One region of the Actinomadura luteofluorescens genome, then DNA from elsewhere that is predicted to be linked to it. Evidence: riboswitches for the same ligand, from Rfam matches in the RefSeq annotation. Region 1 holds a riboswitch; the other holds the start of a gene.

Evidence for each region. Region 1 has a riboswitch for ZMP and ZTP ahead of BJY14_RS26270 (bifunctional methylenetetrahydrofolate dehydrogenase/methenyltetrahydrofolate cyclohydrolase). Riboswitches for the same ligand answer to the same signal wherever they lie in the genome.
Region 2: it holds a riboswitch for ZMP and ZTP, as region 1 does, so the genes downstream of both, glyA (serine hydroxymethyltransferase) here and BJY14_RS26270 (bifunctional methylenetetrahydrofolate dehydrogenase/methenyltetrahydrofolate cyclohydrolase) in region 1, are expected to answer to the same signal.

What each region holds. Positions count from the first base shown of each region.
Region 1 is NZ_JACCBA010000001.1:5,618,222-5,632,697, forward strand. Features, by position in the region: gene BJY14_RS45635 (hypothetical protein) at 80-250, shown strand; gene BJY14_RS45640 (hypothetical protein) at 278-427, shown strand; gene sucC (ADP-forming succinate--CoA ligase subunit beta) at 1,034-2,215, shown strand; gene sucD (succinate--CoA ligase subunit alpha) at 2,218-3,105, shown strand; gene BJY14_RS26235 (cell division protein PerM) at 3,253-5,127, shown strand; gene BJY14_RS26240 (DUF4190 domain-containing protein) at 5,164-5,637, opposite strand; gene purN (phosphoribosylglycinamide formyltransferase) at 5,740-6,456, shown strand; gene purH (bifunctional phosphoribosylaminoimidazolecarboxamide formyltransferase/IMP cyclohydrolase) at 6,453-8,018, shown strand; gene BJY14_RS26255 (GAP family protein) at 8,207-8,833, shown strand; gene BJY14_RS26260 (hypothetical protein) at 8,994-9,170, shown strand; gene BJY14_RS26265 (GNAT family N-acetyltransferase) at 9,179-9,772, opposite strand; ZMP/ZTP riboswitch at 9,901-9,986, shown strand; gene BJY14_RS26270 (bifunctional methylenetetrahydrofolate dehydrogenase/methenyltetrahydrofolate cyclohydrolase) at 10,048-10,908, shown strand; gene BJY14_RS26275 (FHA domain-containing protein) at 11,095-11,826, opposite strand; gene BJY14_RS26280 (DUF3017 domain-containing protein) at 12,121-12,561, shown strand; gene BJY14_RS26285 (NADP-dependent isocitrate dehydrogenase) at 12,700-13,917, shown strand; gene BJY14_RS26290 (malate dehydrogenase) at 14,184-14,476, shown strand, end outside.
Region 2 is NZ_JACCBA010000001.1:247,384-261,859, reverse strand. Features, by position in the region: gene BJY14_RS01225 (hypothetical protein) at 1-498, opposite strand, end outside; gene BJY14_RS01220 (hypothetical protein) at 488-1,804, opposite strand; gene BJY14_RS01215 (hypothetical protein) at 1,801-2,520, opposite strand; gene gap (type I glyceraldehyde-3-phosphate dehydrogenase) at 2,767-3,771, shown strand; gene BJY14_RS01205 (phosphoglycerate kinase) at 3,847-5,034, shown strand; gene tpiA (triose-phosphate isomerase) at 5,038-5,847, shown strand; gene secG (preprotein translocase subunit SecG) at 5,987-6,229, shown strand; gene BJY14_RS01190 (RNA polymerase-binding protein RbpA) at 6,312-6,683, shown strand; gene bla (class A beta-lactamase) at 6,911-7,843, shown strand; gene BJY14_RS01180 (MFS transporter) at 7,840-9,081, shown strand; gene BJY14_RS01175 (Lrp/AsnC family transcriptional regulator) at 9,159-9,650, shown strand; partial or broken gene BJY14_RS47610 (DMT family transporter) at 9,761-10,624, shown strand; ZMP/ZTP riboswitch at 10,681-10,767, shown strand; gene glyA (serine hydroxymethyltransferase) at 10,821-12,092, shown strand; gene BJY14_RS01160 (class I SAM-dependent methyltransferase) at 12,124-12,909, opposite strand; gene BJY14_RS01155 (GNAT family N-acetyltransferase) at 12,893-13,957, opposite strand; gene BJY14_RS01150 (carboxymuconolactone decarboxylase family protein) at 14,120-14,476, shown strand, end outside.

The DNA of each region.
Region 1 (14,476 bases):
GGCGACGGCCGTCCCGTCGGCGTTGTACCGCGCGGCCCACATGCCGTCGTCGTGCTGCGCCCGGGCGAGGAAGTACAGGATGCGGCGCGCCTCGGCCGGATGCCCGGTCACGGTGAACGCGGCCACGGCGAACGCGGAGTCGCGGGGCCAGCAGTACCGCCACTTCGAGTACCAGGACGCGAGGGACGCGCCGTTCGGGCGGGTGAGGAGCCGGAGGTCGAGCAGGGCGCGCGTCGCCATGTCGCGGTAGGCGCCGTCCGTCGCGGCACCCGGGACGGTGCCCTGCGCCAGCCACGCGCTGTCGGACCGGACCGCCCGCTCCACCCGCGGGTCGGAGGCGTCCACGGTGATCGGCGTCTCCCCGCCGGACGGAACGAGCCGGACCTGCCCGTCCGGGAGCCTGACGACCGAGCTGCCCGGCAGGTAGGAGGCCCCTTCGGCCTGGTCGGGGGCCAGCGGGACGCCCGCGAACGGCCACCCGCCGCCGCCGACGAGCCCGGGGCTCGCCCAGCCGGGCGCGGGCGGCTCGGGGACGGTGGCGCCGCCGGTCGCGACGAGCGCCGCCACGATGAGCAGGCCGGCGGTGCGCCGCACCTTGCGGGCTCCCGACCGGCCGCGCGGCGCGGCGCGGCGGCGCGGGGCGGTGGGCCCGCCCGCGGGCGGCGGGACGGATATGACGGGCGCGACGGTGACGGGTGCCGCGACGGATGTGTCGCGTCTCTCAGCCATCGCCATGCGTTCGCCCCCTGTCCGCCTGGCCGTCTCGCCGAATTAGTACATCAAACTATGTCAATCGGTTCATCCTCCTCACGAGCCACTCGTGCCCTCCCTTGAGGATGAGCACACCTACCGCCCGGCGCGCTCCCGTTCAAGCGAAGTCCGCGTGACATACGGACCCGGCGGCCTCACCATGTGGATGGGTTGACTAGGCTGCATCGACGGAGCGGACCGCCGAGTGCCGGCCGCACGGACACCCGTGTAACCCCCACTCGTGTGGTCACATTTGGCAGTCGATCCGTAAAAGGACGCCCTCGTGGACCTGTTCGAACATCAGGCGAAGGAACTCTTCGCCGAGTACGGGGTACCGGTGCCGACCGGCAAGGTCGCCCATACTCCCCAGGAAGCCCGAGACATCGCGGCGGAGCTGTTCGCCGCGGGGAGCTCGAAGGTCGTGGTCAAGGCCCAGGTGAAGACCGGGGGCCGCGGCAAGGCCGGCGGCGTGAAGCTGGCCGACTCCGCCGACGAGGCCGAGCAGCTCGCCGGCCGGATCCTCGGCATGGACATCAAGGGCCACACGGTCCACAAGGTCCTGGTCGAGGAGGGCAGCGCGATCGCGCAGGAGTACTACTTCTCCTTCCTGCTCGACCGCGCCAACCGGACCTTCCTGTCCATCTGCTCCGTCGAGGGCGGCGTGGAGATCGAGGAGGTGCCGCACGACCGGCTGGCGATGGTGCCGGTCTCGCCGCTGGAGGGCGTCGACCGCGCCCGGGCCCGCGAGATCGCCGAGAAGGGCCGCCTCCCGCAGGAGGCCCTCGACGGCGCCGCCGAGCTGATCGAGCGGCTGTGGGCCGTGTTCACCGACGAGGACGCCTCCCTCGTCGAGGTGAACCCGATGATCCTCACCGCCGACGGCCAGGTGAAGGCCCTCGACGGCAAGGTCTCCCTGGACGACAACGCCTCGTTCCGCCAGGACGACCACGAGAGGCTCGAGGACAAGGCCGCGGCCGACCCCCTGGAGGCGGCGGCGAAGGCCAAGGACCTCAACTATGTCAAGCTGGACGGCAGCGTCGGCATCATCGGCAACGGTGCCGGGCTCGTCATGTCCACCCTCGACGTGGTCGCCTACGCGGGCGAGCAGTTCAACGGCCAGAAGCCCGCGAACTTCCTCGACATCGGCGGCGGCGCGTCCGCCGAGGTGATGGCGAACGGGCTGGAGATCGTCCTGTCCGACGCCGACGTCAAGTCCGTCTTCGTCAACGTCTTCGGCGGCATCACCGCCTGCGACGCCGTCGCCAACGGCATCGTGTCGGCCTACAAGCTCCTGGCCGACCGCGGCGAGACGGTCAACCGCCCGCTCGTCGTCCGGCTGGACGGCAACAACGCCGAACTCGGGCGCAGGATCCTCAACGACGCGGCGCTGCCCGGCGTCCAGCAGGTCGACACCATGGACGACGCGGCCAGGCGCGCCGCCGAACTCGCAGCGGCAGGTGCATGACAATGGCCATCTGGCTCACCGAGAACAGCAAGATCATCGTCCAGGGCATCACGGGCTCCGAGGGCACCAAGCACGGCCGCCGGATGCTCGCCTCCGGCGCCCAGGTCGTCGGCGGCGTGAACGCCCGCAAGGCCGGGCAGACGGTCGACTTCGACGGCACGACCCTTCCGGTGTTCGGCACCGTCAAGGAGGCCATGCAGGAGACCGGCGCCGACGTCTCCGTCGTGTTCGTCCCGCCGAAGTTCACCAAGGACGCCGTGGTCGAGGCGATCGACGCCGGGATCCCGCTCTGCGTCGTCATCACCGAGGGCATCCCGGTGCACGACACCGCCTTCTTCTGGGCGTACGCGGAGTCCAAGGGGAACAAGACGCGGATCATCGGGCCGAACTGCCCCGGCATCGCGTCCCCCGGCAAGTCGAACGCCGGCATCATCCCGGCCGACATCACCACGCCCGGCCGCATCGGCCTGGTGTCCAAGTCGGGCACGCTGACCTACCAGATGATGTACGAGCTGCGCGATATCGGCTTCTCCACCTGCGTCGGCATCGGCGGCGACCCCGTCATCGGGACCACCCACATCGACGCGCTCCAGGCGTTCCAGGACGACCCGGAGACCGACGCCATCGTGATGATCGGTGAGATCGGGGGCGACGCCGAGGAGCGCGCCGCCGCCTACATCGAGCAGCACGTGACCAAGCCGGTCGTCGGCTACGTCGCCGGGTTCACCGCCCCCGAGGGCAAGACCATGGGCCACGCCGGCGCCATCGTGTCCGGCTCCGCCGGCACCGCGCAGGCGAAGAAGGAGGCCCTGGAGAAGGTCGGCGTCCGGGTCGGCAAGACCCCGAGCGAGACCGCCGTCCTCATGCGGGAGATCATGCAGAACCGCTGATCCCCCCGGACCATCCGAAAGACGCCCGAGCCGCCCCGCGGTCCGGGCGTCTTTCGCGTCCCGGCCGCCGCCGCGGGGCGTGATCACAAAGGCGACACGCCGGGCGGGCGGGCCTTGCGGGGGCGGGCGCGGTGCCAGCATGGACCGGTGAGCGACAAGACCCCCGGGCAGCGCGCGAAGCGGGAGCCGTCGAAGGCCGCACCGGCGAAGGGTGCGGGGCCGAAGGGCGCCCCCTCCAAGGGCGCCCCCTCCAAGGCCGCGCCGCCGCCGGCCGAGGCGGGCCGGGCCGCCGCGCCGCCGGGCGCGGACTCCGCGCGCGGACGCCCGCCGGCCGCCCCCGCCAGGCCGCTGTACGTCACGGGGCTCGTCGCGGCGCTGTGGTGCATCGGCATCGGGCTCGCGGTGCTCACCACGATCACGCTGATCGGCTGGATCGCCGCGCCGAAGACCGCGCTCGGCCACGGCATGGCCGGGGTGTTCCGGACGGCCGTGAACTTCTGGCTGGTCTCGCACCACGCGGGCTTCTCCTACGGGCAGGGGCGGTTCGGGCTCCTCCCGCTCGGCGTGCTCGTCCTGCCCGGGGTCCTGCTGTACCGGGGCGGCGGGTGGATGATCCGGGTGGCGGGCCTGCCGCACCGGCAGCGCACCGCCGTCCTGCACGTGGCCGTCGCGCTGGCCGTCCCGTACGCGGCGCTGGCCGGGCTGCTCGCGCTCGCGGCGTCGTCGAAGGAGGTCCGGCCGTCGGCGTGGCAGGCGCTCGTCGGGTGCTTCCTCGTCGCCGCCGTCGCGGGCGGGCTCGGCGCGGCGCGGGCGATCGTGGTGGCGGAGGCCCGGGGGCGGCGCGTCCGGTCCGGGCTGGGCGCGCTGCTGCGGCTGCTGCCCGAGCGGCCGCGCTCCCTGGTGATCGGCGTGGCGGGGTCGCTGAGCGTGCTGCTCGCCTCGGGCGCGCTGCTCGTCGGCGGGTCCCTCGCCACGCACCTGTCGGACGCCGGCGACCTCTACGACATGCTCGCCCCCGGAGCCGTCGGCGGCGTCCTCCTGCTGCTGGTCGAGCTGGCGTTCCTGCCGAACGCGGCGATCTGGGGCATGGCCTACGCGGTCGGCCCCGGCTTCTCCGTCGGCGCCGGGACGAGCGTCTCCCCGACCGGGGTGTTCCTGGACGCCGTGCCCGCGTTCCCGCCGCTCGCGGCCCTTCCCCAGCCGGGCCCGGCGCCCGCGGTCTCGCTGCTGGCGCTGGCGGCGCCGTTCGTCGCGGGCGCGGTGGGCGGCGTCCTGACGATCCGGTCGCTGCCGAGCCCGGTGTCGGAGGGCGCGCCGCTGTGGGGCTTCGTGTCGGGCGCCCTGACCGGGGCCGTCGCGGCGCTGCTGAGCGCGCTGGCCGGAGGGCCGCTCGGCGGCGGGCGGATGGCGACCGTGGGCCCGTCGGCGTGGCAGGTGGGGCTGCTGGCCGCCCTCGAGGTGGGGATCTCGGCGGCGATCGCGGCGTGGGTGGCGAACTGGATGGTGCTGCGGCGTCCGGCGGGCGCCCCGTCCAGGAGATCGGGTTCCGGGAAGCGGGCGGCGAAGAAGGCCGCCGCCGCGAAGGCGCCTTCCAAGAAGAGGGCGGCGAAGAAGGCCGCCGAGCCGAAGAAGCAGGTGCGGGCGGCTCCGGAGCCCGCCATGCCGCTGTCGGCGCCCGTCCCCGAGGACTACGACCTGCGCCTGGAGGGCCCGCCCAAGCCGGCGCCGAAGGCCCCGCACGCGCCGGATCCGCTGGAGTTCGAGGAGGCCGAGCCCGTCCTCGCGCCCCGGCGGCCCCGCCGCCGGGCGGACCCGGTGCCGGGGCCCGTCGAGGACGAGCCCCCGCCGCCGGGCGACGGCACGATCGTCGTCGAGGGCCACCTGGAGCCCGAGGAGCCCGCCGGGCACGAGCCCGCCGAGGAGCGGCGCCCCGTCCCGCCGCCCCGCGAGGACTCGGGACGCACCGAGAACCGGGGCGGCGCCATCTACGTCCTGCGCGACGACCCTGACCAGGACCTCTAGCCGCGATCAGGGCGGGTCAGAGCAGGTCAGAGCAGGTCAGAGCAGGTCGCCGTACTTGTCCATGCTGCCGGCGGGAAGGTCGAGCTTCTTCTCGATCTTCGGGTAGTACTTCGCGCGGCACGCCTGCTTGTCGGTGGTGGTGTTGGACGTGCTGACGCAGCTCTGGTAGCCGCTCAGCTCCGTCCACAGGAACGCCGTCAGGGAGACCGACAGCAGCGAGAACACGAGCCCGATCGAGCCGAGCACCATGCCGGGGACGGCGCCGGGGGCGGCGTCGTGCGTGCGGCGCGCGCTCCGGCGGGCCCTGATGCCGACGACCAGCGCGGCGATGCCGAGCACCAGGCCGAGCGGGTAGAAGAAGAACGCGGTCAGCAGGGCGATGCCGCCGAGCCACAGGGCCCGCCAGCCGGTGCCCCGCCCGCCCTGGCGCGGCCCCGCGGGCGGCTCTCCCGCGGGCCGCGCGTCCGGGCGGTCTTCGGGCTGGGCCGGACGGTCCGGCTGGTCGCTCACGTTCTTCTCCTCCATGCGGGGTGTTCGTACGGTCTGGGGTGAGGCGGCGCCGGGGCCGCCCGATAGGCTTCGTGTCGTCCCAGTAACGTCCACCGGGGAGTCATGGTGTCCGCCCGGCTCGTCGTCCTCGTCTCCGGCGCGGGGACCAACCTACAAGCGCTGCTCGACGCGTGCGCGGATCCAGCCTACGGTGCGAAAGTGGTGGCCGTGGGGGCGGACCGCCCCGATATCGGCGGAACCGAGCGCGCCGAACGGGCGGGATTGCCGACTTTCACCCTCTGCATACCTGATTTCCCGTCCCGGGACGACTGGGACGCGGCGCTCGCCGGGACGGTCGCCGAGTACGAGCCCGACCTCGTGGTGTCCGCCGGCTTCATGAAGATCCTCGGCCCGCGGTTCCTGGCGCGCTTCGGCGGCCGGACGGTCAACACCCACCCCGCGCTGCTGCCGTCATTCCCCGGCGCGCACGCCGTACGGGACGCCCTGGCGTACGGGGTGAAGGTCACGGGCTGTACGGTTCACTTCGTCGACGAAGGCGTGGACACCGGACCCGTCATCGCCCAGGAGAGCGTCCCCGTGGGCCGGCATGACGACGAGGACTCCCTGCACGAGCGGATCAAGCAGGTGGAGCGCCGGCTCCTCGTCGACGTCGTCGGACGGCTGGCCCGCGACGGATGGACCGCGAGCGGCAGGCGGGTCTCGATGAAGTGCCGGACCGGCGCGGACGCGCCCGGCGGTGAGGGCTCCGCCACGGGTTCGTCCGGCAGCGGTTCGTCTGACAGGGGTTCGTCCGAATCAAGAGGGGAGCTCGGCCGGTGAGTCGGGTGGCGATTGAGCGCGCGCTGATCAGTGTGTACGACAAGTCCGGACTGGAGGAGCTGGCCCGCGGCCTGCACGAGGCGGGAGTGGAGATCGTCTCGACCGGGTCGACGGCGGGCCGGATCTCGGCCGCCGGGGTCCCGGTGATGAAGGTGGAGAAGCTCACCGGGTTCCCCGAGTGCCTGGACGGACGGGTCAAGACCCTGCACCCGAAGGTGCACGCGGGCCTGCTCGCCGACCGGCGCAAGGAGGACCACCTCCAGCAGCTCGACGACCTGGCCGTCGAGCCGTTCGACCTCGTCGTCGCGAACCTGTACCCGTTCGCCGACACGGTGGACTCGGGCGCGGCGCCGGACGAGTGCGTCGAGCAGATCGACATCGGCGGCCCCACGATGGTCCGCGCCGCCGCGAAGAACCACGCGAGCGTCTCCGTCGTGGTGGACCCCTCCGCCTACGGGACGGTCCTGGACGCCGTGCGGGCCGGCGGGTTCACGCTGGAGGAGCGCCGCCGCCTGGCCGCGCGGGCGTTCGCGCACACCGCGTCCTACGACGTGGCCGTGGCCTCCTGGTTCGCGGGCGACTACGCGCCCGACGAGACCGCCGCCGAGACGCGGTGGCCCGACTTCCTCGGTGCCACGTGGGAGCGCTCGAACACCCTGCGGTACGGCGAGAACCCGCACCAGCGGGCCGCCCTGTACCGCTCGCCGGGCGAGAAGGGCCTGGCCGGGGCCGAGCAGCTCTACGGCAAGGAGATGTCCTACAACAACTACGTCGACACCGACGCCGCGCGCCGCGCCGCCTACGACTTCACCGAGCCGTGCGTCGCGATCATCAAGCACGCCAACCCGTGCGGCATCGCGGTCGGCGCCGACATCGCCGAGGCGCACCGCAAGGCGCACGCCTGCGACCCGGTGTCGGCGTACGGCGGCGTGATCGCGGCGAACCGGCCGGTCACCGCGGACCTGGCCCGCCAGGTCACCGAGAGCTTCGCCGAGGTGCTGGTCGCCCCGTCCTTCGAGGACGAGGCCGTGACCGTCCTGAAGGACCGCTTCAAGAACATCCGCCTGCTGGTCTGCCCGGACGCCCCGGCGGGCGGCGCCGAGTACCGTCGCGTCGACGGCGGCGTGCTGCTGCAGGAAGTGGACCGCGTGGACGCCGGCGGCGACGACCCGTCCGCCTGGGAGCTGAAGACCGGAACCGCCGCGGACGAGGCGACCCTGCGCGACCTGGCGTTCGCGTGGCGGGCGATCCGCTCGGTGAAGTCCAACGCGATCCTGCTGGCCGCGGACGGCGCCACCGTCGGCGTCGGCATGGGCCAGGTCAACCGGGTCGACTCCGCCAAGCTCGCCGTCGCGCGGGCCGGGCAGGAGCGCGCCGCGGCGTCGGTGGGCGCGTCCGACGCGTTCTTCCCGTTCCCGGACGGCCTGGAGGTGCTGGCCGAGGCGGGCGTCCGCGCGATCGTCGAGCCCGGCGGGTCCGTCAACGACGACAAGGTGATCGCCGCGGCGGAGAAGGCCGGCGTCACCCTCTACTTCACCGGCGTCCGGCACTTCTTCCACTAGGAGGCCGCGGGCACGCCGTCCTGCCGGGCGCGCCGGCGGGGTCCGCCCCGCCGGCGCGCCCGTGTACGGAAAGGATCAGTTCCCGGTCAAGAACGCGTTGACCAGGGAATCCTCCGTCCGCTGCTCCTCTACCGTGAGTCCTGACGAGGGCGGTTCCCGCGCTGCGGGAGGCACGGCGGGGAGGGGCCATGAGTCTCCAGGTGCTCCCGCTGGCCATCACGATGATGGCCGGGCCCCAGATCATGTCCGCGATCATCCTGGTGACGACGCCGCGGCCCGTGCGGGCCTCGCTGGCGTTCCTGGCGGGCGTGGCCGTCTCGGCGAGCGCGGGGGTCGCCGTCGCGCGGGGCATCTTCGCGCTGGTGGGCAGCGGAGTCGACATCGGCAAGCCCTCCGACGACAGCTCGGTGGGAAAGATCGTCCAGTACGTGCTGATCGCGCTGCTGCTGCTGGCCATCCTGCGCAACTACGTGAAGCGGGCCACGATCGAGCCGCCCAAATGGCTCGGGTCGCTGATGAGCGCCGGACCCGGCCGGGCCTTCAAGACCGGGCTGCTGCTGATCATCCTGATGCCCTCCGACCTCCTCGTGATGCTCACCGTGGGCGCCAACCTCGCGCAGCACCACGAGGGCGTGGCGGCGGCGGCCGTCTTCGTCGGCGCGACGCTGCTGGTCGCGGCGCTGCCGCTGCTCGCCCTGCTGCTGTTCCACCGGCGTGCCGAACGCGCCATGCCCCGCGCGCGGGAGTGGATGACGAACAACAGCTGGATGGTCAACATCATCTGCTGCCTGATCTTCATCGCGATCATCCACTGAGGGACGGCCCCGCTCACCCCCGCGCTCTCCGCGATCCATGCTTTCGTGTCCGGTTTTCCGCCGCGGGACCGCGCATGGCCTTCGCACAGGTAGCCTCGTGGCTGCCGCGCCCCCTGACCCTCCCTTGACCTCGGCGCGGGCGTTCCGTGGTGGAGGCGGGATGAATCTGCTGATGTCCCTCATGCTCGGCGTCGTCTACCAGGCCGACTTGCTGCTGATGGAGTCCCGGCAGGTGATCGGGCTGATCGCCGCCTTCCTTGCCGCGATGCTCGCCGCCCAGCTCGGCTGGCACGGCACCGACCGCCTCATCGGCTGGCGCCAGCGCTCCGAGGACTGAAAGGCCGGTCAGCGCAGTCGCGCGCGCAGGGCGCGTTCGGCGGCGGGCCAGTCGTCGTCCGTCATCGCGTAGGCGGCGGTGTCGCGGATCGAGCCGTCCGCGCGGATCCGGTGCTTGCGGTGGACGCCCTCGAACGCCGCCCCGAGCCGCTCGATCGCCGCGCGCGACCGCTCGTTGCGGACGTGCGTGTGCCAGCCGACCCTGATCGCCCCCAGGTCGCCGAACGCGCGGCCCATGAGGAGCAGCTTCGCCTCGGTGTTGAGCCCCGTCCGCTGCCACCGCGACCCGATCCAGGTGTGGCCGATGCACAGGCCGCGGTCGGACGGGGAGATCTCGTAGTAGGACGTCGTCCCGGCGACCTCGCCGGTCGCCGCGTCGATCTGGACCCAGGGCAGGCGCAGCCCGCGCTCGCAGGCCGCCAGCGCCTGGTCGACCTGCGCGCGCATGTCCCCGGCGTTCCGCGGCTGCCGCTGGCTCATCCAGGTCCACAGATCCGGGTCCTTGGACGCCTCGAACAGGCCCGCCGCGTGCTCGGCGGAAAGCGGCTCCAGCCGCACGTATCGCCCGGTCAGGACGGGCCGCTCGAACCATTCGTCGGTCATGCGCAGCACGCTAGGAGCCAGGGACGGCATCCGGCAGAGCCACTCGGCGTCCTTTTTCGCAAGCCACTCCCGCGTCCGCCCTCCGCGCGAAGCCGCGGAGCCCTCGGATCCAGGCGGCCGGTTAGCATGGGGGCCTACGCGACTGGCGCGGTCAAGGTGGATCACCACCGGGGAGCGAACGACAGTCCGGACACCGCGCGCCTGGGTGACCGGGACCCCTCAGGCCGGGCTCCGCGCCCGGGGCCGGTCCCGGCCGAGATCACCCGGAGGAACGCATGACGGCACAGATTCTGGACGGCAAGGCCACGGCCGCCGAGATCCGCTCGAACCTCAAGGTCCGCGTCGAGGCGCTCCGCGAGCGCGGCGTCTCCGTCGGGCTCGGCACCGTCCTGGTCGGCGACGACCCCGGCAGCCACTCGTACGTGAACATGAAGCACCGCGACTGCGCCGAGGTCGGCATCGAGAGCATCCGCCGCGACCTGCCCGCCACCGCCTCGCAGGACGAGGTGGAGCGCGCCGTCGCCGAGCTGAACGCCGACCCCGCCTGCACCGGCTACATCGTCCAGCTGCCGCTCCCGAAGGGCCTGGACGAGCAGCGCGTGCTGGAGCGCATCGACCCGGCCAAGGACGCCGACGGCCTGCACCCGACCAACCTCGGCCGGCTCGTCCTGATGCAGCCGGGCCCGCTGCCGTGCACGCCGAAGGGCATCGTCGAGCTGCTGCGCCGGTTCGACGTCCCGCTGAAGGGCGCCGAGGTCACCGTCGTCGGCCGCGGCATCACCGTCGGCCGCTCCCTCGGCCTGCTGCTGACCCGCCGCAGCGAGAACGCGACCGTCACGCTCTGCCACACCGCCACCCGCGACCTCGCCGAGCACACCCGCAAGGCCGACATCGTCGTGGCCGCGGCCGGGGTCCCCGGCCTCATCACCGCCGGCATGGTCAAGCCCGGCGCCGCCGTCCTGGACGTGGGGGTGTCCCGCGTGGACGGCAAGCTCGCCGGGGACGTCGCCGCCGACGTCCGCGACGTCGCCGGCTGGGTCGCGCCCAACCCCGGCGGCGTCGGCCCGATGACCCGCGCCATGCTCCTGTCGAACGTCGTCGAGGCCGCCGAGCAGGCCACCGGACCGGTGGCCTGACCGGACGCGGTACCGGCACCGGCACCGACCTCGGACGGGCACGCCGCGGGGGCCGCCACCAGCACCCAGGTGGCGGCCCCCGCCCGCATGGCCCTGGGCCGCGCCGTCACTTGCGCGGCCGCGTCGGGGGCTGAGCGATCGCCCTCCGGGTTGCGCTGCCGGGGGAGGGCGACCGCGGGTCTCACATCAGCTGGCCCTCCGTCCCGCGGCCGTGCTGTGCGCCGGGCGGCCCGGGGCGTGAGCATGGCCGGTCGTGCCCGGCCGGCGCGTCTCGGTGGTGCCGCGCACCCCGGGGACGCGCCCGTCCATCGGCGGACGGCCCTGCTGGGGCACGTGCACCGGCGGCAGCGGGCGGACGAGGCCCATCGCGATGACCTCGTTGGCGAGCCGAGTGCGCCGGTTGGCGCCCTCGGGGATCCGGAACTTCTGGTAGAGGCGCAGCAGGTGCTGCTTGACCGCGGCCTCCGTGACGACCAGCTCGCCGGCGATGTCGCGCGCCGTGGCCGGGGCCACGAACGCCTCGTCGGACAGGGCGGGCCGGCACAGCGAGGTCAGCACGTCGACCTCCCGGCGGGTGAGCTCGGGCGCGACGGCGCGCCGCAGTTCGACGTCCGGGTCGACCTCCTCACGGGGGATGCCCCCCAACCGGCAGCGCGCCGTGCCGAAGCTCACGACGTCACCGTCCTCCAGCACACGGCGGGCGATCGGCCGGCCGTTGACGCGCGTCCCGTTGCGGGACAGGCCCATGTCCACCACGTAGACGTACGGGCCGCGTCGGACGATCTCTGCGTGCAAACGGGACACAGACGGGTCGTCGAGGCGGATGTCCACTCCTCTCCCTCTCCCGACCGTCGTAACGTCGGGGCGCAGCGGCACCACCAGCCCGCTGTCCTCGATCCGCATGAACGGCCCCTCCACGGCAGTCCTCCCAGCTAGTTAGCGACCCCTGTCTGCCGGGTTACCCGGGTGCCATGCCGTCACACCCTCCTACTGGCGAGTAGGACCGATGGCGCAGGGGATTGCGGGCTCTCGGCCATCACCTTGGGCACATAGGTCCCATCCGCATTTCGGCGGCGGGCGACAAGCCGGACTCTTCCCCCGCCGCTCCCCTTGCCTCTCCGTCCCGACCCATTCGCGTCCCCTCGCGGCTCGCTCCCGCCGGCCGGGGGCGCGATGTCGTGCCGGGGCCCGATTGCCTATACCGTGAGGGCCATGAGCACCCAGGTGCACCGGCGCAGGCGCAAGGCGCCGCGTCGGAGGAGCGCCGCCCCGCACTGGCTCGCGCGGCTGCCGTACCTCCTCGTGCTCAGCGGCGTCGGCGCCGGGCTCGGGCTGTGCGCCTTCAACTACTTCCGCAAGGGCTCGGGCCTGATGGCCGCCGCGCTGCTCATCGGCGCGCTCGCCCGGCTGCTGCTGCCCGAGTCGCAGCTCGGCCCGCTCGCCGTCCGGAGCCGGTCGGTCGACTGCTGGACGCTCGTCATCCTCGGCGAGATGGTCGCGTTCGTGTCGCTGAGCGTCCCGCCGATGAACAAGACCGGGCTCGTCCTCGCCGGCGCGTTCGGCGTGGTGATCGCGCTCACGATGCTGGTGCGCGGTGTGCGGCTGGTCCTCGCCGGGCGCTCGGCCCGGGCCGGTGAGCCGCCGCCCGGCTAGGGCGTCGGCGCAGGTCAGGGCGGAGGCGGTGGGTCCCGGGGCAAGGCCAGGTCTAGACCTCATGACCGCCTCGGCTAGCCTAGCCAGTTGAGCCTTACAAGGACTGCTGGCCAGGTGTAGGAAAGGGACAGCAACAGCATGCCCAAGATCAAAGTAGCGGGCCCGGTCGTCGAACTCGACGGCGACGAAATGACGCGGATCATCTGGAAATTCATCAAGGACCAGTTGATCCTGCCTTACCTCGATGTGGACCTGAAGTACTACGACCTGGGGATCGAGCACCGTGACGCCACGGACGACCAGGTCACCGTCGACGCCGCCAAGGCCATCCTGGAGCACGGCGTCGGCGTGAAGTGCGCGACCATCACCCCCGACGAGGCGCGCGTCGAGGAGTTCGGCCTGAAGAAGATGTGGCGGTCCCCGAACGGGACGATCCGCAACATCCTGGGCGGCGTGATCTTCCGCGAGCCGATCGTCGTCTCCAACATCCCGCGCCTGGTCCCCGGTTGGACGAAGCCGATCATCATCGGCCGCCACGCCCACGGCGACCAGTACAAGGCCACCGACTTCGTCGTGCCGGGCCCCGGCAAGGTGACGATCACCTACACCCCCGAGAACGAGGGTGAGCCGATGGAGTTCGAGATCGCCTCGTTCCCCGGCGGCGGCGTGGCCATGGGCATGTACAACTACGACGACTCGATCCGCGACTTCGCCCGGACGAGCATGCGGTACGCGCTGAGCCGCGAGATGCCGCTGTACATGTCGACGAAGAACACGATCCTCAAGGCCTACGACGGCCGGTTCAAGGACCTCTTCCAGGAGATCTACGAGACCGAGTTCAAGGCCGAGTTCGAGTCCAAGGGCCTCACCTACGAGCACCGGCTGATCGACGACATGGTCGCGGCGGCGCTGAAGTGGGAGGGCGGGTTCGTCTGGGCCGCCAAGAACTACGACGGCGACGTCCAGTCCGACACCCTCGCGCAGGGCTTCGGCTCGCTCGGCCTGATGACCTCCGTCCTCATGACCCCCGACGGCAGGACCGTCGAGGCGGAGGCCGCGCACGGCACGGTGACCCGGCACTACCGGCAGCACCAGCAGGGCAAGCCGACGTCGACCAACCCGATCGCGTCGATCTTCGCCTGGACGCGCGGGCTGGAGCACCGCGGCAAGCTCGACGGCCAGCCCGAGGTCATCGACTTCGCCCGCAAGCTGGAGCAGGTCTGCATCGAGACCGTCGAGAGCGGCCAGATGACCAAGGACCTGGCACTGCTCGTCGGCGGGGAGACCCCCTGGCTGACCACGCAGGGCTTCCTGGAGGCGCTCGACACCAACCTCCAGAAGAAGATCGGCGGCTAGAACGCGGCGGTCCCCCTCGCGCAGGCGATCACGAAGGCCGTTCCGGATCCGTCCGGGACGGCCTTCCGCCTGCCCGGACGGGGGCCGCGCGCCGGGAGGCGCACCTGCGCGGTGGCGGGCGGGACGTGCGCGATAGCCTGGCACCGCAACTATCTCGACGGCGAGAGAACCCGCGCCACGCAGGGCGGGCGGGCGGCCTCTCGGGCGGTCGGGTTCCCCAAGGATGGCCGCCTGAGCCCCGTCAGGTCACAGCAGGAGAAGGACGCATGACTCGCACCCCAGTCACCGTTACCGTTACCGGCGCCGCGGGCCAGATCGGCTACGCGCTGCTGTTCCGCATCGCGTCCGGGCACCTCCTCGGCGCGGACGTGCCCGTACGCCTGCGCCTGCTGGAGATCCCGCAGGCGGTCAAGGCCGCCGAGGGCACCGCGATGGAACTGGACGACTGCGCGTTCCCGCTGCTGTCCGGCATCGACATCTTCGACGACGCCGCGCGGGCGTTCGAGGGGACGAACGTCGCGCTGCTGGTCGGCGCCCGCCCCCGCACGAAGGGCATGGA
Region 2 (14,476 bases), 5.4 Mb from region 1:
CCCGTCCCCGCGGCCGGGCGGCGAGGTGCCGTGCCGGGCCTTGTAGCGCTTGTCGATCTCGGCGGAGACCCGGTCGTACTCCTGCTGGCCGGTGCCGGAGACGATCAGGTCGGCGACGCGGGACAGCCGGGCGGCGAGCGGCGCGTCGTCCATGGCGCGGTCCAGGGTGACCGCCCAGGCGGCGCGGTCGGCGCGGTGGTCGCCGCCCCACTCGCGCGCCCTCAGGTCCTGGGAGTCGTCGTCGAAGGTGATGAAGATCCCATCGCGGCCCAGGCGGTCGTGGACGACGGTCGCGAGCTGCTCGGCGTCCGTCCACGTGCCGCCCTTGACGATGGGGACCAGCACGACGAAGACCGGCGCGGGCGCCTTGCGCAGCTTGGCGATGAGCGTGCGGCGGGCCGCTGCGGGGAGCGCGGACGCCAGGGACGGATCGACGTGGACGGGGGAGCGGCGCAGGGCGGCGGCCAGCCGTTCGCCGGGGGACGGTTCAGTCAACACCGAGGTACCTCATCACACGCGGGAGGAAGGTCTTGCCGTGGGCGCCCCATGCCGTCTCGCGCCACACGCCCGGGACGAGGGTGTGCGGTCGGTGGCCGCCGGGCCCCGGGATCCGCAGGAGGCGCCGCTCGTCCAGCGCCTGCCTCTTGTCGAGATCACGGCAGTTCGCGCAGAGCGGGCACTGCCTCGGCAGCGCTCCGCCGTGGTCCTTCTCCAGCTTCCGGACGCGCTTGCGCACGACCGACCTGCCGTGCAGCGGGTTCACCAGGCACGGTGACGGCGGGGCCTCGATGTCGCGGGCCAGGGCGACGCATCCCTGGCGGGCCAGCACGATCGCGCCGACGAGGTCGATCGCCTTGCTCTCGTCGTCCTTGGCGTCGTCATAGAGGATCTGCGCGGCGTCGTAGGCGGACACGGCGTAGGCGCGTCCCCGCCGGGTGTCGGCCGTGGCGAGCAGGCGGCGGAGCCTCTCCAGATCCTTGGCGCCGTTCCGGCGCAGCCAGCGCATGCTCGGCTTGGTGCGCGCCCGGGCGTGCCGTCCGGCCTTCGGCCGGTCCGGGGAGGACCGCGGCCCTCCCCGGCGCAGCGCAAGGACGCCGATGCCCAGCCCGTACAGGACCGCGGCCCCTGCCGGCCCGGCGAGCAGGAGGCCGGTAAGCAGCGGCGCCGTGATCTCCGGTTCGTCGGGCCGCAGCGTGTTCTCCTGCCCGAACGGGTCGGGGCTGGAGTACAGCCGCGGCAGGGTGGGGGACGCCGAGGGCGCCGCCGCGTAGCCGTCCAGCCGCCGGGCGATCCGGTCGGCGAGCCCGGCGAACGGGTGCTCGGAGTCGGCGGGGGTCGCGGCGCCCGGCTCGTCCTCCTCGTCCAGATCGTCCAGGGGGGACCGGCCCCGGCGCGGCACGTTGAACGCCTCGGACTCCAGATCGCCGTGCGCGTCGGCCATCACGTAGAGGCCGTCGCGGCGCGTGCGGTCGTGCAGCATGAACAGGAACGCGTCGTCGCGGCCCTGCGACTCCGACTGGCCCGGGTTCGGGATCACCACGACGTACGCCGGCGTGCCGAGCCGCCTCGCCGTCCCGGCGATGGCCGCGCGCAGGCGGGCGCGGTCGGACGCGCCGAGCGCCTGCGCGACGTCCGGGTCGACGAACAGCGGATCCTTGGCCAGCGCGGCGCCCACCCGGTCGAGCCGGTGGTAGGCGTGCGGGGGCTCGCCGGCCGCGGCGGCGCCGGGGATCGCCGCGAGCGCGGCGAGGACGAGGGCGGCGAGCACCACCGGGAACCGCAGCACCACCGGGAACCGCCTCATCTGCGCGCCTTCCTGGTGTTCTTCTTCGCTGGTGGTCTCCTCGGCCGGCGCGCCCGCCTCGCCAGCAGGACGCGGCGCCCGACCAGCAGGCCGAGGATCGAGCCCCCGCTGAGCGTGGTGCCGAGGGCGAACAGGCCCCATTCGATGCGGGACGCCCTCCGGTCGGCCGCGTCGTCGGCGTCCAGGGCCTCGCGGACCTTCGACTTCGGCCTCGGGCGGGGATGGTCGCGGCGCTCCCGGGCGTGCCCCGACAGGGCGATGTCCACGAACAGCGCGATCACCTCCGGTGCGCCCGCGTCGTAGGGGGTCTCGGACTCCGCGGCCGACCAGGCGTCGTCCAGCGGGAGGCCGCGGACGTCGCCGAACTGGCGGATCTCGCCGCCGCCTCCGGACGGGGGGACCACGATGTAGACGCCGTCCTCGCGCAGCCGGTCGCGCAGCAGCGAAGCGAAGGACTCGGAGGGGTTCTGCGGCCCGAGGCCCGAAGTCGGCGTCACCGCCACGTACACGGGGACCCTTAGGCGGGCGACGGAGGCGCGGATCCGCGCGGCGGCGTCAGGCGGCAGGGCCCGGGGCGCGTGGTCGGTGACGTACACGGGGTCGCGGCGGAGCGCGGCGGCGATGGCGTCCGCGCGGCTCGCCGGTTTGGCGCGCTCCAAAACGGGTGCGGCCGCGGCCGGACCGCCGAGCAGCACGGCTCCCACCAGCCCCGCCAACAGAACAGACCACCCGCGCCACATGGCCCGGCAGTGTAGTGATGATCGTGCTATGTCGTGAAAGGGGGCGGGCGAGGCGGCTCCCCCAGGTGGGGGAAGGCGGCCTCACCCGTGAATCCCACGAAACCGGTGTCCGGCTACTCGTGGGTCATTGGATAGGGTCTGAGGTGGGGGAGAACCCCGGATCGACCGTAGGTAAGAGCCCGGCTGGCACCGGGCGATACGACGTACGAGGAGAGCGGTTCCGTGACCATCCGAGTAGGCATCAACGGGTTCGGCCGGATCGGCCGCAACTTCTACCGCGCGGTGAAGGCGTCCGGGGCCGACATCGAGGTCGTGGCCGTCAACGACCTGACGGACAACGCGACGCTCGCCCAGTTGCTCAAGTACGACAGCATCCTCGGCCGCTTCCCCGAGGACGTCCACGCCACCGCCGACGAGATCGTCGTGGGCGGCACGTCCATCAAGGCCTTCGAGGAGCGCGACCCCGCGAACCTCAAGTGGAGCGAGGTCGGCGCCGACGTCGTCGTGGAGTCGACCGGCTTCTTCACCGACGCCACCAAGGCCCGGGTGCACGCCGACAACGGAGCCAAGAAGGTCATCATCTCCGCGCCGGCCAAGAACGAGGACCTCACGGTCGTCCTCGGGGTCAACGAGGACAAGTACGACCCGGCGAACCACACGGTGATCTCCAACGCGTCCTGCACCACCAACTGCCTGGCCCCGCTGGCCAAGGTGCTGCACGACAACTTCGTCATCGAGAAGGGCCTGATGACGACGATCCACGCCTACACGCAGGACCAGAACCTCCAGGACGCGCCGCACAAGGACCTGCGCCGCGCCCGCGCCGCCGCGCTGAACGTGGTCCCCACCTCCACCGGCGCCGCCAAGGCGATCGGCCTGGTGCTGCCCGAGCTGAAGGGCAAGCTGGACGGCTACGCCCTGCGCGTCCCGGTGCCGACCGGGTCGGCCACCGACCTCACCGTCGAACTGTCCCGCGACGTGACGGTCGAGGAGGTCAACGAGGCGTTCCGGGCCGCCGCCGACGGCCCGCTGAAGGGCTACCTCACCTACACCGAGGACCCGATCGTCTCCAGCGACATCGTCACCGACCCGTCGTCCTGCATCTTCGACTCCGGGCTGACCAAGGTCATCGGCGACCAGGTGAAGGTCGTCGGCTGGTACGACAACGAGTGGGGCTACTCCAACCGCCTCGTCGACCTCGTCAAGCTCGTCGGCTCGCAGCTGTAACCGAAGCCCGTCACCGCCGTGGCCGCGCGACGCGCGGCCACGGCGGGGCCGTGTACGGAAGGACACCGCATCCCGATGCGCACCATTGACGATCTCGACGTCGCCGGACGGCGCGTCCTGCTGCGCGCCGACCTCAACGTCCCGCTGCAGGAGGGGCGGATCACCGACGACGGGCGGATCCGGGCCAGCCTGCCGACCATCGAGGCGCTGCGGGCCCGCGGCGCCAAGGTCATCGTCTGCGCCCACCTCGGCCGTCCCAAGGGGCAGGTCAAGCCCGAGCTCTCCCTCGCGCCGGTCGCCGCCCGCCTGGGCGAGCTGCTGGGCGCGCCGGTGGCGTTCGCGACCGACGTCGTGGACGACTCCGCCCGCGCCGCGGCCGGCGGCCTCGCCGACGGCGGCGTCGCGCTGCTGGAGAACCTGCGCTTCGAGCCGGGCGAGACCAGCAAGGACGACGCCGAGCGCGGCGCCTTCGCCGACCGGCTGGCCGCCCTCGCCGAGGTCTACGTCGGCGACGGGTTCGGCGCCGTGCACCGCAGGCACGCGTCGGTCTACGACGTGCCGAAGCGGCTGCCGCACGCCGCGGGCGGGCTGATCGCCGCCGAGGTCGAGGTGCTCAGGAAGCTCACCGAGGACGTCGAGCGCCCCTACGCGGTCGCGCTCGGCGGGTCCAAGGTGTCCGACAAGCTCGGGGTCATCGACAACCTGCTCGGCAAGGCCGACCGCATCCTCATCGGCGGCGGCATGGTGTTCACCTTCCTCAAGGCGCAGGGGCACGAGGTCGGTAAGAGCCTGCTGGAGGAGGACCAGCTCGGCACCGTCCGCGAGTACCTGCGACGCGCCGAGGAGACCGGCGTCGAGTTCGTGCTGCCGGTCGACATCGTCGCGGCCACCGCCTTCGCCGCGGACGCCGACCACGACGTGGTCGCCGCCGACGCGATTCCGGCCGACCGCCTGGGCCTGGACATCGGGCCCGAGTCCGGCAAGCTGTTCGCCTCGCGCCTCGCCGACGCCAGAACGGTCTTCTGGAACGGCCCCATGGGCGTGTTCGAGATGGAGCCCTACTCGCACGGCACCCGTGCCGTCGCCCAGGGCCTCATCGACTCCGGCGCGTTCACCGTGGTCGGCGGCGGCGACTCGGCCGCGGCCGTCCGGCTGCTCGGCTTCGACGAGGCGGCCTTCTCCCACATCTCGACCGGCGGCGGCGCGAGCCTCGAATACCTCGAGGGCAAGACGCTGCCCGGCCTGCAAGCACTGGAGGACTGACCGATGGCCCGCGCGACCTCTTCCGGCGCCCCGAGCGGCCGCAAGCCGCTCATGGCCGGCAACTGGAAGATGAACAACAACCACCTCGAGGCGATCGCGCTCGTCCAGAAGATGGCGTTCGCCCTCAAGGACGCCGACTACGCGGCCGTCGACGTCGCGGTGATCCCGCCGTTCACCGCGCTCCGCTCGGTGCAGACCCTGATCGAGGCCGACAAGTACGGCCTCCAGTACGGCGCGCAGGACGTGTCCCAGCACGCGTCCGGCGCCTACACGGGCGAGATCTCCGCCGCGATGCTGGCCAAGCTCGGGTGCACCTACGCCGTCGTCGGGCACTCCGAGCGGCGCCAGTACCACGCTGAGGACGACGCGGTCGTCAACGCCAAGGCCAAGGCCGCGCTCGCCGCCGACCTCACCCCGATCCTGTGCGTCGGCGAGGGGCTGGAGGTCCGCAAGGCCGGCGGGCACGTCCCGCACGTGCTCGCGCAGGTCGACGGCGGGCTGGAGAAGATCTCCGCCGAACAGGTGCGGCGCACCGTGATCGCCTACGAGCCGGTCTGGGCGATCGGCACCGGCGAGGTCGCCACCCCGGAGGACGCGCAGGAGGTCTGCTCGGCCATCCGCACGCGGCTCGCCGAGCTGTACGACGGCGGAACGGCCGACGAGACGCGTATCCTGTACGGCGGTTCGGTGAAGGGCGGCAACGTCGCCGGGATCATGGCGAAGGCCGACGTGGACGGCGCCTTGGTCGGAGGTGCCAGCCTGGACCCGGGCGAGTTCGTCAAAATCTGCCGGTACCGGGATCTGCCGGTCTGATCACATCTGATCAATTCCGCGTGAACCGGGGGTTCTTGCCGAACCAGCGAAGACTTCGTCGTACCCTTCGTAGCTGACGGGTAAACGCCCGGTCCGGCTCGACCTCCGTCCTGAACTACAGACAAGGCGCTGAAGAAACGTGATCATCGCAACGTCCATCGTGCTCATCGTCACGAGCCTGCTGATGGTGGTCCTCGTCCTGATGCACAAGGGCAAGGGCGGCGGCCTGTCCGACATGTTCGGCGGCGGCGTCTCTTCGTCCCTCGGAGGGTCGTCGGTGGTCGAGCGCAACCTCGACCGGCTGACCATCGGCGTCGGGGTGGTCTGGTTCGCCTCGATCGTCGTGCTCGGGCTGCTGTTCAAGCACAAGGGCGTCGGCTGAGCCGTCCCGTCCAACACATGCGAGCGCCGCGCCGTCCTCGAAGGTCACGGGCGGCGGCGGCACACCAAGCGAGGAGTATTCCGTGGGTAGTGGCAACGCGATCCGGGGCAGCCGTGTCGGGGCCGGTCCGATGGGAGAGGCGGAGCGCGGCGACGCCGCCCCCCGCGTCTGGGTGACCTTCTACTGCGCCAACCGGCACGAGACCCGCCCCAGCTTCGCGACGGACGTCGCGGTCCCCGAGACGTGGGACTGCCCGCGCTGCGGGTTCCCCGCCGGCCAGGACTCCGAGAACCCCCCGGCCCCGCCGAAGACGGAGCCCTACAAGACCCACCTCGCGTACGTGAAGGAGCGGCGCAGCGACGAGGACGGCGAGGCCATCCTGGAGGAGGCGCTCGCCAAGCTCCGGCAGAAGCGCGCCGCCGTCAAGCAGGCCATGGAGGCCGCGGCCCGCTGACGCCCGCCGAAGCCTCACCGTGTGGCCCGTCCCCGACCAGGGGGCGGGCCACACGCATTTCTCGGAGCCGCCGGCCGCCGCAGATGCCTCGGCGGCCCGTCTGAACTGCTCCGATATGCACATGGGTATGGCGGCGCGCACGATATCCATATTGGACGTCACGAGTGCGGCTCTGGTCTGCTGGGCGGGGTCCGTCCCTCCGCCCCGGGAAAGCAGGTTCTTCGCGCATGCCGTCTGAGCAGTCCGGCTCCTCCCGGCGGGCACTGCTGGCCGCCGCGGCCCTCCTGCCGCTGGCGGGATGCGGCGATAAGGAGCGCCCGTCCCCCGCGGCGTCGCCGTCCGCCCGGCCCTCGGCCGCGTCGCCGGACGTGTCGCGGTTCGCGGCGCTCGAACGCAGGCACGGGGCCCGGCTCGGCGTGTACGCGCTGGCGACCCGGACCGGAGCCGAGGTTGCCTACCGCGCCGACGAGCGCTTCGCTTTCTGCTCCACCTTCAAGGCGCTCGCCGCGGCCGCGGTGCTGCACGGCGGTCCGCTCGGCCACCTCGACGACCGCGTCACCTTCACCCGGGCCGACGTGAACTCCATCTCCCCGATCACCAAGGACAGGATCGCCACCGGGATGACCATCCGGGAGCTGTGCGACGCCGCCATCCGCCACAGCGACGGCACGGCGGGCAACCTGCTGGTGCGCGACGTCGGCGGCCCGGCGCGGCTGACCGCCTACCTGCGGGGGCTCGGCGACACCGTCAGCCGCCTGGACGACTACGAGCCCGAGCTGAACCGGGTCCGCCCGGGCGACCCGCGGGACACCACCACCCCCCGGGCGATCGCCGCCGACTACCGCGCGATCGTTCTCGGCGACGCGCTGGAGCCCGGCAAGCGCGCCCTGGTCCGCGGCTGGCTCGAACGCGGCGCCACCGCCGTCGGAGCCGAACGCATCAGGGCGGGGCTTCCCCGGGGGTGGAGGACGGCGAGCAAGACGGGGACCGGCGACTACGGCAGGGCCAACGACATCGCCGTCGTGTGGCCTCCCCGCGGGGCTCCGCTCATGGTCGCCGTCATGACCGACCGCCCGGGATACGACACCCCGCCCAAGAACGTCCTGATCGCGGAGGCCACGGCGCTGGTCGTCTCCGGCCTGTCCCGGGCAGGGCTGTGACCGTCTCCGTTCGCGCGCCCGCCGTCTCGCCGCCCGCGCCTCCCGCGGACCCGTCCGGCCGCCGGGTGATCGTGCCGGTGGTGGCGATCCAGCTCGCCGCCAGCCTCGGCTTCTTCGCGGTGATGGCGCACCTCGTCGCCCACCTCCGGCACGACCTCGGGCTGCTGGCCGGCACGGTCGGGCTGGTCCTCGGCGTGCGGGTGGGCCTGCAGTTCGCGCTGCTCCTGCCGGTGGGGGCGGTCACCGACCTGCTCGGCGCGCGGCGGACCGGCGTGATCTCCTGCGCCGTCCGCGCGGTGGGGTTCGTCATGCTCGGGTCCGCCGGGAGCGTGGGGGCGCTGCTCGGCGCCGCCGTCGCCCTCGCGGTCGGCGGCGCGCTCTACAATCCCGCGGGCCACAGCCTGCTGGCGTCCGTCGGCCCCGCCGCCAGGTCCGGGGGATTCGCCGCCTACGTCGCCGCCCAGCACCTGGCGACGGTCGCGGGCCCGCCGATGGGGCTTCTCCTACTGGGCACGGGGTCCGGGTTCGCGCTCCTGACGGGGACGGCCGCGGCTCTGTGGGTGGTCGCCGGCTTCCTGTTCCTGTTCGTGCCCCGGTCCGGCGAGAAGAAGGCGCCCGCGCGCCCGCGCGACGTCCTCGCGGGCGTGCGCGCGGTCCTCGGCGACCGGGTGTTCCTGTACTTCGCGCTGCTGACCGCGCCCACGACGCTCCTCGCCACCCACATCATGACGGCGGTGCCCCTCCTCGGCTTCAGGCCCGCGGTGGCGACGCTGTGCTTCTCGCTGCTGGCCATGGTCGCGGCGGCGGTCCAGCCGTTCGTCGCCGTCCGGTGCCGCGGCGAGCGGCCGTGGGTGCTGCGGGCGGGGCTGCTGTGCGCCGCGGCGGGGTTCTTCGTCCTGGCGGCGCTGGACGGAACGCAGCAGGGCCCGCTGATGGTCGCGGCCGTCCTCAACGGGGCCGCCAACGGCCTCGTGCAGCCGTCGGTCTTCCAGCGCACCGCGCGGCGCGCCCCGCCGGAGCGCTTCGGGTCGTACTACGGCGTCCTGGCGTTCTGCGCCGGCATGTTCTCCTTCGCGGGCGACCTGGTGATCGGCCGCCTCTTCGACCTCGGCCCGGCGGGCGCGGCGTGGGCCCTCACCGGGGTCGGCGCCTGCGCGCTCCTGGCCGCCGCGGGCACGGCCGGCAGGGGTCCGGGCATGATGGCGGGCTCGGTGGCGGGCACGGCCCGGGGCGAATAATCTTCGGGGAACGGGACGTCCGGGCGCGCTTCCCGCGCGGGAGTTCGGCGTCCGCCGGGCAGTTCGGGAGGAACCACATGGACGCGGTCGACCAGGCGATCCTGCGGCGCCTGCAGCGGGACGGGCGGCAGACCAACCGCGAACTGGCGGAGGCGGTCGGGATCGCGCCGTCCACGGCCCTGGAGCGGACGCGGGCGCTGCGCTCGCGGGGCGTCATCACCGGGTTCCACGCGGCGGCCGACCTGGAGCGGCTGGGCCGCGGCGTGCAGGCGCTGATCTCGATCAGGATCCGGCCGCAGTCGCGCGAGGCGATCGAGTCCGCCCGCGACAGCATGGCCTCGATGCCCGAGACGATCGGGGTCTTCGTGGTGACCGGGAACGAGGACCTCCTCGTCCACGTGGCCGTGCCGAGCACCGCCTACCTCCGCGACTTCGTGCTCGACCGGCTGGCGCGCCGCAAGGAGTACGTGGACGTCCGCACCATCGTCGTGTACGACTACGTGCAGCCGGTGGAGCAGTCCGAACTTCCGTCGGCTCACCGGTCCGGAGGCCGAACGCCCTACAGCTGACGGGCTGGAGTTCCCTGCCTGTTTCGAAGGAATGACGGCACTGACTGACCAGGGCGAACAAATGACGGCCCAGGCCGTCATGAGCCGTATGTTCGCCTAGCTTCGGCGGCATGGACCGATGGAACAACTCGTCCGGTGCGCTGCTGGTGCTCGCCGCCGGTGTGCTCTGGGGGACGGTCGGGCCGGCGCAGGTGCTGGCCGGGCCGTCCGCGAGCCCGGTCGCGGTCGGCGGCGCCCGGATCCTCTCGGGCGGGCTCGTCCTCGCCGTCGTCGTGCTCATGGCGGACCGCCGCGCGTTCCTGGCGCTGACCCGGCGGACCTGGCCGCCGCTCGTGGCGGCGTCGGCCGCGACCGGCACCTTCCAGGCTTCGTTCTTCAGCGCGGTCGACCGGACGGGCGCGGCCGTCGCGACCGCCGTCGTGTTCGGCCTCGCGCCCGTCTCGACCGGCCTCTGCGAGCGGCTCGTCCTGGGCGCCCGGCTCGGCCGCCGCTGGTGGGCCGGGACGGCCTGCGCGGTCGGCGGCGTGGCGCTGCTGATGGTGCCGGGCGAGGCCGTCCAGGCCGATCCGGCCGGGATCGCGCTGAGCCTGGTCGGCGGCACGTGTTTCGGCGTCTACACGGTGTCGGCCAAGGTCCTGACGGGCCTCGGCTCCGGGACGAGCGGGGCCGGGATGGCCGGGGCGGTGGCGGTGACGCTGCTGGCCGGGGGAGCGGCCCTGCTGCCCTGGACGCTGCCAGAACTGCCGGCCCTGGCCGCGCCGCGCTCGGCGGCCCTGGTCGCCTGGCTGGGGATCGCCGCGACCGCCGCCGCCTACATGTTCTTCGTCACCGGCCTCGGCCGGGTGGCGGCCGCGACCGCCGGGACGCTCAGCCTCGCCGAGCCGCTCGTCGCCACCGGCCTGGCCGTGGCCGTCCTCGGCGAGCGGATGTCGGCGCCGGTCGCGGCGGGGTCGCTGCTGCTGATGGGCGGGCTCTTCCTGGTCTCGGTCCCGGCGCCCGCGCCGCGACGGCGCGGTGCGGCCCGGTATGATGGCGCCCACGCGACTGGCGCAGTCAAGGTGGAGACGACCACCGGGGAGCGAAAGTAGTCCGCACACCGCGCGCCTGGGTGTACGGGTCCCCTTCGCCGGGGCGCCCGAAGCCCTGGCGCGAGCAGCGCGGAGGCTCATGATGCACGAACCGGCCGTACCCCATCTGCGGGGCCGGGACCCCGAGATCGCCGCGCTGGTGGAGGCCGAGGCCCGCCGCCAGTACGAGAAGATCCGGTTGATCGCCTCGGAGAACTACGTCTCGGAGGCGGTGCTGGAGGCCGCCGGCACGGTCCTGACCAACAAGTACTCCGAGGGCTACGCGGGCAGGCGCTACTACGAGGGCCAGCAGAACGTCGACCCCATCGAGCTGCTCGCGATCGAGCGGGCGAAGGGCGTGTTCGGCGCCGAGCACGCCAACGTCCAGCCCTACTCCGGCTCGCCCGCCAACCTCGCCGTCTACATGGCCTTCCTGGAGCCCGGCGACCCGGTCATGGGCCTGTCGCTGCCGATGGGCGGCCACCTGACGCACGGCTGGTCGGTGTCGGCCACCGGCAAGTGGTTCCGGCCCGTCCGCTACGACGTGCGCGCCGACACCGGCCGGGTCGACATGGACCAGGTCCGCGACCTCGCCCTCAAGGAGCGGCCGAAGCTGATCTGGTGCGGCGGCACCGCGGTCCCCCGGACGATCGACTTCCCGGCCTTCGCCGAGATCGCGCGGGAGACCGGCGCCGTCCTGGCCGCCGACATCGCGCACATCGCGGGCCTGGTCGCCGGCGGCGCGCACCCGTCCCCGGTGGGGCACGCCGACGTCGTCACCACCACCACGCACAAGACGCTGCGCGGCCCCCGCGGCGCGATGATCCTGTCGACGGCCGAGCACGCGAAGGCGGTCGACAAGGCCGTCTTCCCCGGCCTCCAGGGCGGGCCGCACAACCACACGACGGCCGCGATCGCCGTCGCGCTGAAGGAGGCGGCGGGGCCGGACTTCGCCGGGTACGCGCGGCAGGTCGTCGCGAACGCCAAGGTGCTGGCCGCCGCGCTGCTGGACCGCGGCTACGACCTGATCTCCGGCGGCACCGACAACCACCTCATCCTCATCGACCTGACCGCCAAGGGGGTCGCGGGCAAGCCCGCCGCGCAGGCCCTCGACCGCGCCGGCATCGAGCTGAACTACAACGCCGTCCCGTTCGACCCGCGCAAGCCGTTCGACCCGTCCGGGCTGCGGCTCGGCACCGCCGCGATCACCACCCGGGGGATCGGCGAGGAGCACATGCCGCGGCTCGCGGCGTGGATCGACGAGGTGGTGCAGGCCGCCGCCAAGCAGGACGAGGCGGTCCTGGACCGGGTCGCCGGGGAGGTCCGCGACCTGCTCGCCTCCTACCCGATGCCCGGCTGGCGTTCCGAGCCCTGAGGCCCGTCCCGGATGCTCGGCGGCCGGGCGCTCAGCACGGGCGCAGCAGCGTGATCATGCGCCAGGCCCCGGGGTCGGCGAGGGACACCGCGTCCTCGCCGGCCCCGAAGTCGCCGTACTGCGCGACCGCCTCCAGCCCGCCCGCGAGGCGGACCGCGGCGTCCAGTTCGGTGGCCGTCCAGAACCGGTAGGGCACGACGTCGCGGACGACGCGCGGCTCCCCGCCCTCACCGGTGATGGTCATCGTGACGCGGTCGTCGGCGATCTGGGTGACCGGGTCGAGCCGGTCGGACGGCTCGCCCCAGCGCACGCTCGCGCGGACGCCGTCCCGCTCGACCGTCCAGCCGGTGCTGACGCTCGGATCGTCGCCCAGCCGGTCCCGCGGATGCGACATCTCGATGACGTAGAGGCCGCCGGGGGACAGGTGCGCGGCGGCGCACCGCAGGTGCGCGACGAACGCGTCCAGCGTCATGAGGTGGGACGTGGAGTCCAGCATGGTCGCGACGAGGTCGAACCGGCGGCCCAGCGCGAACCGCGTCATGTCGCCCTCGACGACCTCCAGGGCGACGCCGGCGCGTCCGGCCTCGCGGGCCGCGTAGGCGCACATGCGCGGGTTCAGGTCGAGGGCCGTCGCCGCTCGCCCGCGGCGGGCGAACTCGCGGGCGTGCTCGGCGGGCCCGGCGGCCAGCTCCAGCACCGTGCCGGGGGCGAGGCCCTGCTCGGCGCACCACGCGAGCAGCACGTCCACCTCGGCCGGCACGTCGCGGAACGAGCACGCCAGCTCGTAGGCCCAGGGGTCGTCATATACGCCGCTCACCCGCCCATCCTGCCAGCGCCCCCGGCTCGGCGGGACGGCCGTCCAGCCGCAGCCTGATCTCCACGATCGCGGTGTCGTCGGTGCGCCGCGTCCGGCCGCCGAGCGAGGTCAGCAGCCGCCGCATCCGGGCGTTCTCGCTCAGGGCGGTCGCGCGCACCTCCACCAGGCCGCGGTCCCGGGCCAGCGCGAGCAGCAGCTCGGCGAGGCCGCGGCCGAGCCCTCGGCCCTGCCAGGCGTCCTCGACCAGGAACGCGACCTCCGCGGCGCCCGGATCGCGGACGAGGACCAGGTGCGCCAGGGCCAGCAGCGACCCGTCCGGGCCCTCGGCGACCAGCGTCAGGCCCCGCGAGGGATCGCAGAACCCCTCGAACGACCGGCGCGGCGGGTACGGCTTGGGGCTGAAGTAGCGCATCCGGCGGCTGTCCAGCGAGCAGCGCTCGTGCAGCGCCCGCACGGCGTCCCCGTCGCCCGGCTCGACCGGCCGGACGACCACCTGCGTGCCGTCGCGCAGCGCGATCCGCCGGGACGCCGACGGGCGCGGCACCGCCGGGAGCGCGGCCCGCACCAGCGCGTCCGCCCGCGCCGCCTCCGTCGCCGTGAAGGGCAGCCCGGCGCGCCGGAGCCGGACCGGGCGCCCGCGCACCGGGACGAGGAGGTCGCGGGGGTCGGGCTCCTCGCCGCCGGGGGCGTCCCACCGGGCATCGTCGGCGCGCAGCAGCTCCCCGAGGATCTCGGGCACCGCGTCCGGCTCGGCCCGGAGCCTGGCGGCCAGGGCGAGGGCGCGGGTCGGCTCGTCCACCAGGTCGCGGGGGCGGGCGGGGAGCACGGCGGTCCGGGTGCCGCCCGCCGCGCCCAGCGCCTCGGCGAGGGCGCGGGCGTCCGGGCCGCCGCGCGGGACGTCGACGATGAACTCGTCCACCACCCCGTCGGCGTCGAGCTGGACCGACAGTCCGAGGATGTTGGCGCCGCGCCGGGCCAGCGCGGCCGTGAGGGAGGCGAGGCGGCCGGGCCGGTCTTCGATCTCGGTGCGGATGCGCAGCAGCGGCATGGGACGTTCCCTCCGGGGGCGGGGTGCCCCGTTCGTGTCCGGTGCGGTCGCCGACAAGGTTCGCCGACGCGTGTTACGCGGCCGCTACGTCATCGTGTGCCAGGGGTTTCACATTCCGGACGGGGGTTGAGCCGCCCGCTTCGAGCGCCTAGCGTGCGGTGAGTGATCGACCCCGTGACCGGTGAGCGCGTCAACGACCGACCGCGGCGCGGCCCGTCCCCGACGAGGCTCCCGCTGCTCCTCCCCGGTTCGCTCAGCGAAGAGCAGCGAGCCGTCTACGAGGCGGTGACGGGCGGGCCCCGCGCCGGCGACCGCAACCCTCCCTTCGCCCTGGCCGATGACATCGGGCGCCTCCAGGGCCCGTTCAACGCGATGCTCTACAGCCCTCCCGTCGGGCTCGCGCTGCAGGACCTCGGCGCCGCGCTGCGCTTCCGCACCGGGTTCACCAAGCGCGAGCGGGAGATCGCGACGCTCGTCGTGGCCGCGCACCTGCGCTCCGACTTCGAGTGGTACGCCCAC